Regions from separate parts of the Ramlibacter sp. GCM10027632 genome, predicted to be linked through region 2. Evidence: riboswitches for the same ligand, from Rfam matches in the RefSeq annotation. Region 2 holds a riboswitch; the other holds the start of a gene.
What was found. A riboswitch is a leader RNA that binds a small molecule or an ion and turns the genes downstream of it on or off. The one in region 2 is predicted to bind S-adenosylhomocysteine.

Region 1: it holds a riboswitch for S-adenosylhomocysteine, as region 2 does, so the genes downstream of both, ahcY (adenosylhomocysteinase) here and metH (methionine synthase) in region 2, are expected to answer to the same signal.

Annotation. Positions count from the first base shown of each region.
Region 1 covers NZ_JBHTGW010000013.1:54,513-58,922, forward strand. The annotation lists gene ACFQZY_RS17305 (peptide chain release factor 3) at 1-813, opposite strand, end outside; gene ACFQZY_RS17310 (ATP-dependent DNA ligase) at 956-2,023, opposite strand; gene ACFQZY_RS17315 (c-type cytochrome) at 2,085-2,471, shown strand; S-adenosyl-L-homocysteine riboswitch at 2,490-2,561, shown strand; gene ahcY (adenosylhomocysteinase) at 2,631-4,067, shown strand; gene ACFQZY_RS17325 (TlyA family RNA methyltransferase) at 4,084-4,410, shown strand, end outside.
Region 2 covers NZ_JBHTGW010000006.1:169,284-173,693, reverse strand. The annotation lists gene metH (methionine synthase) at 1-1,951, opposite strand, end outside; S-adenosyl-L-homocysteine riboswitch at 2,025-2,096, opposite strand; gene ACFQZY_RS11240 (hypothetical protein) at 2,191-3,330, shown strand; gene ACFQZY_RS11235 (homocysteine S-methyltransferase family protein) at 3,352-4,401, opposite strand.

The DNA of each region.
Region 1 (4,410 bases), on a different contig from region 2:
CAGGGCGTCGAGCACCTCCATCACGCCGAAGTTGTTCACGCCGGAGCCGAAGAACACGGGCGTCTGCTTGCCGTCGAGGAAGGCGGGGTGGTCCCAGGCGGGCGAGGCGCCCACGGCCAGCTCCATGCTGTCGGCGGCGGCGGTGTACTCGTCGCCGAAGCGGGCCTGCAGGGTGGCGGCGTCATCCAGCGGAATCGTCTCGAAGTCCTGCGGGCGGCGCTCGCTGCCGGACTCGAACACCGTCATGGCATTCGTGCGCAGGTTCATGATGCCGCCGAACAGCTTGCCCTTGCCCACCGGCCAGGTCATGGGCACGCAGGGCATGCCCAGCTCGCGCTCCACCTCGTCGAGGATGTCCAGGGGCTCGCGCACCTCGCGGTCCATCTTGTTGACGAAGGTGATGATGGGGGTGTTGCGCTGGCGGCAGACCTCGATCAGGCGGCGCGTCTGCGCCTCCACGCCGTTGGCCGCGTCGATCACCATCAGGGCGGCGTCGACCGCGGTCAGCACGCGGTAGGTGTCCTCGGAGAAGTCCTTGTGGCCGGGGGTGTCCAGCAGGTTGATCACGTGGTCGCGATACAGCATCTGCATCACCGAGGAGGCCACCGAGATGCCGCGCTGCTTCTCGATCTCCATCCAGTCGGAGGTGGCGTGGCGCGAGGCCTTGCGCGCCTTCACGCTGCCGGCGATCTGGATCGCGCCGGAGAACAGCAGCAGCTTTTCCGTCAGCGTGGTCTTGCCCGCGTCGGGGTGGGAGATGATGGCGAAGGTGCGGCGACGCCGGGTCTCGGCGGCAAACGGTGAGGCGGACACAGGGAAGAAACTCCGTCGGGACGGCAGGTTGCCAGGAGACTGCAGGGCGCCTGCAGCCGAACCCCCGATTGTCGCCGATGCCCTGGCCGGCGCCCATCCCGCCGGGCCGCCGGCGCGGGGCGGCCGCGCCGGGAGTCCCGCCTCAGCCCCGCCTGAGCCAGGGCGTGAGGACCTGCCCGAGTTCGGCCGGGGTCGCCACGGCCAGCTGGTCGAACCCGCACGCGTGCGCCGGCTTGTCCAGGCGCCAGCCCTTGAAGGCGGTGGCGTCGCGGAAGCGCCTGCCGGTCAGGTGCTCGTAGCTGACCTCGCACACCCGCTCGGGCCGCAGCGGCTCCCAGCGCAGGGCCTTGCCCACATGCCAGGCGCCCTGGTTCTCCGGGGTCTGCACCTGGTCGCGCCAGGGGTGGCCCTCCAGCGCGTTCTCGCGCAGGGGCGCCAGTTCGGCCACCAGCGCGCGCCGCATGTCCACGGTGAAGGTGGCGGCGGTGCCCACGGGCTGCAGTACGCCGGCTTCGTCGTACAGCCCCAGCAGCAGGGAGCCGACGGCCTCCTGGCGGTCGGTGTGCCAGTGGAAGCCGGCGACCACGCAATCGGCGGTATGGGCGTGCTTGACCTTGAGCTGCGTCCGCTTGGCCGGCTGGTAGGGCGCGTCGGCCGGCTTGGCCATGACGCCGTCGAGGCCGGCGCCCTGGAAGCGCGCCAGCCAGTCCTGGGCCACCGCCCGGTCCGCGGTCTGGGGGGTGAGGTGCAGGGGGGACTTGGCGGCGGCCAGCAGGCGCTCGAGTCGGGCGCGCCGGTCCTGCAGGGGCAGGGCCATGGTGCTGCGGCCGCCGGCGGCCAGCAGGTCGAAAGCGACGAAGGCGGAGGGCGCCTTGCGGGCCAGGAACCCGATCAGGGACTCGGACATCTGGATCCGCTTCTGCAGCGACTCGGCGTCCAGCCCCTGCGGGCCGGAGACGACGATCTCGCCGTCCAGGATGCAGCCCTTGGGGAGCTGCTCGGACAGCGCCTTCTCCAGCTCGGGGAAGTAGCGGTTCAGGGGCTTGAGGTCGCGGCCCTGGATCACCACGCCCGCGGGCGTGCGGAACACCAGGGCGCGCAGGCCGTCCCATTTGGGCTCGAAGAGGAAGCCGTCGCCCTCGGGCAGGGCGGGGGCCACCTTGGCCAGCATGGGGTCGATCGGGGAGGCGGGCATGTTCACTGCGGTCATGCCCCGCTTTTACCACTGGCCCGGGGCGGCCCGCACCGGGGCGCCGCACTATAGTCCCGTCATGCGCCTGATCCCCGCCCTCCTCCTGGCGGCCGCCACGGCCGCCAGCGCCCAGTCCGCCCCTCGTTCCGGCGAGGCCATCGTCCGCGACGCCTGCATGGCCTGCCACGGCGAGGGGTTGCTCAAGGCCCCCCGGCTGGGGGACCGCAAGGCCTGGGCACCCCTGATCCGGGAGGGCCAGCCGGCCCTGACCGCCACCGCCTGGACCGGCATCCGCCAGATGCCCCCCAAGGGCGGCCGCGCCGACCTGAGCCTCGAGGAACTCGCCCGGGCGGTCGCCTACATGGCCCGCCAGGGCGGCGGCAACTGGCCCGACCCCGACGCCGCCACGCTGGCGCGGATCGAGGCGGCGGTGAAAAAACGCGAGGCGCGCGGGGCCAAGCCCTGACACGCTAAAATCGGGGCTTCATCCGAGGAGCGTTGCAGCACGTCCCGTGCGAGGCTCGGATTCCATCTCTTGCAACGACGCTCACCCACGCTGTCCGTGCGGTGAGGCCTCCTCCCCCGGCTGGCGTGGCCTTCAGTTGAACCTGACTTGGAGCCACCCATGAACGCCATCCTCAAGCCCGCAGCCACGACCGACTGCGCCATCGCCGACCTGTCCCTGGCCGACTGGGGCCGCAAGGAAATCCGCATCGCCGAGACCGAGATGCCCGGCCTGATGGCCATCCGCGAGGAGTTCGCGGCCAAGCAGCCCCTCAAGGGCGCGCGCATCACCGGCTCGCTGCACATGACGATCCAGACGGCGGTGCTGATCGAGACGCTGCAGGCGCTGGGCGCCGACGTGCGCTGGGCCTCGTGCAACATCTTCTCCACCCAGGACCATGCCGCCGCGGCCATCGTCGCCAACGGCACGCCGGTGTTCGCCATCAAGGGCGAGTCCCTCGAGGACTACTGGGACTACACCCACCGCATCTTCGAGTTCGGCCCCAAGGGCTCGGCCACCGAAGGCCCCAACATGATCCTGGACGACGGCGGCGACGCCACCATGCTCATGCACCTGGGCAAGCGCGCAGAGAGGGACCCGAGCGTCCTGACCAACCCCGGCAGCGAGGAAGAGCGCATCCTGTTCGCGTCCATCAAGGCCAAGCTGGCCGTCGATCCCACCTGGTACAGCCGCAAGAGCGCGCAGATCCTGGGCGTGACCGAGGAGACCACCACCGGCGTGCACCGCCTGAAGGAAATGTCGGCCAAGGGCACGCTGATGTTCCGCGCCATCAACGTCAACGACTCCGTCACCAAGAGCAAGTTCGACAACCTGTACGGTTGCCGCGAATCGCTGGTGGACGGCATCAAGCGCGCCACCGACGTGATGATCGCCGGCAAGGTGGCCCTGGTGGCCGGCTATGGCGACGTGGGCAAGGGCTCGGCCCAGGCCCTGCGCGCCCTCTCGGCCCAGGTCTGGGTGACCGAGATCGACCCGATCAATGCCCTGCAGGCCGCCATGGAAGGCTTCCGCGTGGTGACCATGGACTGGGCCGCCGACAAGGCCGACATCTTCGTGACCGCCACCGGCAACAAGTCGGTCATCACCTACGAGCACATGGCGAAGATGAAGGACCAGGCCATCGTCTGCAACATCGGCCACTTCGACAACGAGATCGACGTTGCGACCCTCGAGGCCAAGTGCCAGTGGGAGGAGATCAAGCCGCAGGTGGACCACGTGATCTTCGAGGACGGCAAGCGCATCATCCTGCTGGCCAAGGGCCGCCTGGTGAACCTGGGCTGCGCCACCGGCCACCCGAGCTTCGTGATGTCCTCCTCCTTCGCCAACCAGACGATCGCGCAGATCGAGCTGTTCTCGCACCCCGAGGGCTACGACGTGGGCAAGGTCTACACCCTGCCCAAGCACCTGGACGAGAAGGTCGCCCGCCTGCACCTGAAGAAGATCGGCGCGCAGCTCACCGAGCTGAGCGACGAGCAGGCCGACTACATCGGCGTGCCCAAGCAGGGCCCGTACAAGCCGGACACCTACCGCTACTGATCGCGCAGGCAGCGGCATGCGCGCCGACCAGTTGCTCGTGGACCGCGGGCTGGCCACCAGCCGCTCGCAGGCGCAGCGGCTGATCGCCTCGGGCATGCGCTGGCTCTCGCGCGAGGGCTGGAAGCCTGTCGCCAAGAACGGCGAGGAGCTGCCCGCCGGGTGCGAGATCGAGCTGGCCGACGACGCCGAGGTGCGCTATGTCTCGCGCGGCGGCCTCAAGCTCGCCGGCGCGCTGCGCGCCAGCGGCCTCGACGTGGCGGGCCGCGTGTGCCTGGACGTGGGCCAGTCCACCGGCGGTTTCACCGACTGCCTGCTGCAGCAGGGCGCGGCCCGCGTGGTGGGC
Region 2 (4,410 bases):
CGGCGTAGACACGCACGGCCTCGGTCCCCACGACCTCGTCCTTCAGGATCGCGGGGAACGGCCCGGCCAGGTCCCAGGTCTGGAAGAACGGGCCCCAGTCGATGTACTTCGCGAGCTCGGCGAGGTCGAAGTTGCGGAACACACGCCGGCCGATGAACTTCGGCTGCGGCGGGGTGTAGGCCGACCAGTCGATCGGCGTCTTGTTCGCGCGCGCCTTGTCCAGCGGCCACAGCGGCGCCTGCTTCTTGCCGGCGTGCTGCTGGCGCACCTTCTCGTAGTCGGCGTTCACCTCGTCGATGTACTTGGCCGCCTGCTCGGACAGCAGGCTGGTGGCCACGCTCACGCTGCGCGAGGCATCGGGCACGTAGACCACCGGGCCCTCGTAGTGGGGCGCGATCTTCACCGCCGTATGCACGCGGCTGCAGGTGGCGCCGCCAATGAGCAGCGGGATCTTGCGCAGGCGGAAGTGCTCGTCCTTCTGCATCTCGGCGGCGACGTACTGCATCTCCTCCAGCGAGGGCGTGATCAGGCCCGACAGGCCGATGATGTCCGCGCCCTCGACCTTGGCCCGCGCCAGGATCTCGTGGCAGGGGACCATCACGCCCATGTTCACCACCTCGAAGTTGTTGCACTGCAGGACCACGGTGACGATGTTCTTGCCGATGTCGTGCACGTCGCCCTTGACGGTGGCGATGACGATCTTGCCCTTGGCCTTGACGTCCTCGCCGGCCGCCTCCTGCTGGCGCTTCTCCTCCTCGATGTAGGGGATCAGGTGGGCCACCGCCTGCTTCATCACGCGGGCGGACTTCACCACCTGGGGCAGGAACATCTTGCCCTGGCCGAACAGGTCACCCACGATGTTCATGCCGTCCATCAGCGGGCCTTCGATCACGTGCAGCGGGCGGCCGCCCTGGGCCAGCACGTTGCGGTAGGCCTCCTCGGTGTCCCCGGTGATGAAGTCGGTGATGCCGTGCACCAGCGCATGCGACAGGCGCTGTTCCACCGTGCCGTTGCGCCACTCGTTGCGCTTGCTGTCGTCCTTGGCCGCGCCCTTGGCCTGCTCGGCGATCTCCACCAGGCGCTCGCCGGCGTCGGGCCGGCGATTGAGCACCACGTCCTCCACGCGCTCGCGCAGGGTGGGCTCCACCTCGTCGTAGACGCCGACCATGCCGGCGTTGACGATGCCCATGTCCATGCCCGCCTGGATGGCGTGGTACAGGAACACGGTGTGGATCGCCTCGCGCACCGGGTCGTTGCCGCGGAAGGAGAAGCTCACGTTGGACACGCCGCCCGAGACCTTGGCGCCGGGCAGGTGCTGCTTGATCCAGCGGGTGGCCTCGATGAAGTCGACCGCGTAGTTGTCATGCTCCTCGATGCCGGTGGCGATCGCGAAGATGTTGGGGTCGAAGATGATGTCCTCGGGCGGGAAGTCGAGTTCGTCCACCAGCAGCCGGTAAGCCCGCTCGCAGATCTCGATCTTGCGCTGGTAGGTGTCGGCCTGGCCCTTCTCGTCGAAGGCCATCACCACGGCGGCGGCGCCATAGCGCTTGATCAGCTTGGCCTGGTGGCGGAACGGGGCCTCGCCTTCCTTCAGGCTGATCGAGTTGACGATGGCCTTGCCCTGGATGCAGCGCAGGCCGGCCTCGATCACCTCCCACTTGGAGCTGTCCACCATGATCGGCACGCGGGCGATGTCGGGCTCGCTGGCGACCAGGTTCAGGAAGCGCACCATCGCCGCCTGGCTGTCCAGCATGGCCTCGTCCATGTTGATGTCGATCACCTGGGCGCCGTTCTCCACCTGCTGGCGGGCCACGGCCAGGGCCTCCTCGAACTGGCCGTTCAGGATCAGGCGGGCGAAGGCCTTGGAGCCGGTGACGTTGGTGCGCTCGCCGATGTTGACGAACAGCGTCTTCTCGCCGACCAGCACGGGTTCGAGGCCCGCGAGGCGCATGGGAGGGACGGGAAGGGTGTCGGGATGGGGAGCGTCGGTCTGCATGTGGACTCACCTGGCGGGGAAACACGGGGCTAGGTGAGCGCGGTTGGATTCCTCAAGCCTGACGCCGGGCGGGCCCGGCGCTGCAGCGCTCCTTGAGTGGACCGGCATTTTACCGGCTGCGCCGCGGGCGGGACAGGGCAGGCAACTCGACCGGAGTGGTTGTTACGGACCGGTCTTGCCCGCAGGAACCCGCCATGTTCAAGACCACCAGCCAACGCTTCCTCGCCCCCACCCTGGTCCACGCCGCCCAAGTGGCGACGCCCCGGGCCGCCAGCTCGTCGTCCTCGCTGACCTCGCTCAACTACGCCCTGTGCAGCCGCCTGTCTGACCTCGACCCCCACCACCCCTCGGCCCACCGGGCCGATTCGATCGAGCGCCTGCACGAGGAGTTCGCCGAGTCCCTGGCGGAGGAGTGGCGGGCCCTGGGGTCGCAGGCCCGCTCCGGCCTTTCGCCCGAGGAGCAGGACACCCTGCGCCTGAACCGCACCATCAACGCCAACCTCTCGACGACGCTGGAACACGCGCCCCGGCTGCTGCGGGCCTTCACCCCCGATGCCGACCCCGACGTGCCGGGCCACGCCGCGCTGAAATCCGAGTCGGGCAAGGTGTTCTCCCGCATGGTGCAGCACCCCACCCGTCGGGCGCAGGCCATGGTCTATGCCGCGGCCACCCGTTCGGGTGACCACAAGGCCCTGGGCATCCTGCTGCCCACCCCGCAGGAGCGCCGCGAGGTCGAGCGCATGCGCGAGCAGGCCGGCGACCGCGGGCTGGACCTGCGCACCGTGGTCCAGCTCCGCGACTACGCCCACTTCGCCACCGGCTCCTTCAACTTCTACCGGGCGGCCTCCATCCTGAAGACGATGCATGCCACCTTGGACGTGGCCCTGCTGGTGGAGGACGTGACGGCGCCGTTCACCGAGGCCATCGAGCGCCTGTGGGCCTTCCCCGACGCCCGCGTGACGGGCGACGACGTGCACAAGGGGTGGGTGGGCACCAAGGCCCTGCCGCTGGCACCCGGCACCGGATTCGAATTCAGCCGCCCCATCTCGGCCACGGTGCGGGCGGAGGGCAGCTACGTGCTGCGGGTCACGCCCGACTTGCGCAGCTACAACGTGCACCTGGTCATGCGCGGCGGTGAGGGCCAGCGGGTCAAGGCCGTCCACTTCAGCCTCTACAACGCGCTGTCCACGGTGCACGAGGGCGAGGTCATGGTGCTGCCGAACCAGCGCTTCGTGGTGAAGTCGGCCACCGAGGAGGACGTGCGGGACGGCCAGTCCCTGCAGCCGGTCACCCGCTGCATCGCGCAGAAGGTGGGCGAGCCCCACGTGCTGTGAGGCCCGCGCCGCGCCCGTGCCTTACGCGGCGTCCCTGTAGAAGAAGTCCTTGCGCACGCTGCGAGCGGCCAGCGGCGCGACGGCCTGGCCGATGGCGGCGATGTGCTCCGGCGTGGTGCCGCAGCAGCCGCCGACGATGTTGATCAGCCCCTCGGCCGCGAACTCCCGCAGCAGGCGTGCCGTGACCTCGGGGGTCTCGTCGAAGCCGGTCTCGCTCATGGGGTTGGGCAGGCCGGCGTTGGGGTAGCAGCTGATGTAGGTGTCGCCGGCCACCTTGGCCAGCTCCTGGATGTAGGGGCGCATCAGGGCCGCGCCCAGCGCGCAGTTCAGGCCCACGGCCAGCGGCTTCGCATGGCGCACCGAGTACCAGAAGGCGGTGACGGTCTGGCCGCTGAGGATGCGGCCGGAGGCGTCGGTCACCGTGCCGCTGATGATGATCGGCAGGCGCTCGCCCGATTGCTCGAAGTACTCGTCGATCGCGAACAGGGCAGCCTTGGCGTTCAGCGTGTCGAAGATGGTCTCGACCAGGATCAGGTCCACCCCGCCCTCCACCAGCGCCTGCACCTGCTCGAAGTAGGCGGCGCGCAGCTGCTCGAAGGTGACGTTGCGCGCGCCCGGGTCGTTGACGTCGGGGCTGATGCTGGCAGTGCGCGGCGTGGGGCCGAGGGCGCCGGCGACGAAGCGCGGCTTGTCCGGGGTGGAGAACTTGTCGGCGGCCTCGCGGGCCACCTTCGCGGAGGCCAGGTTCAGCTCGCGCGCCAGGTGGCCGAGCTCGTAATCGTCCTGGGCGATGGAGGTGGCGCCGAAGGTGTTGGTCTCGATCAGGTCCGCGCCGGCGGCCAGGAAGCCCTCGTGGATGTCGCGGATCACGTCCGGGCGGGTCAGGCTCAGGAGCTCGCCGTTGTTCTTCACGTCCACGCCGTGGTCGGCGAAGCGCTCGCCGCGCACCTGTTCCTCGGTCAGGCGCAGGCGCTGGATCATCGTGCCCATGGCACCGTCGATGAGGGCGATGCGCTGGGCGAGGATGCCGGGCAGGGCCTGGCCGCGGGTGTAGGCGATGGGGGAGCTCATGATCCCCGT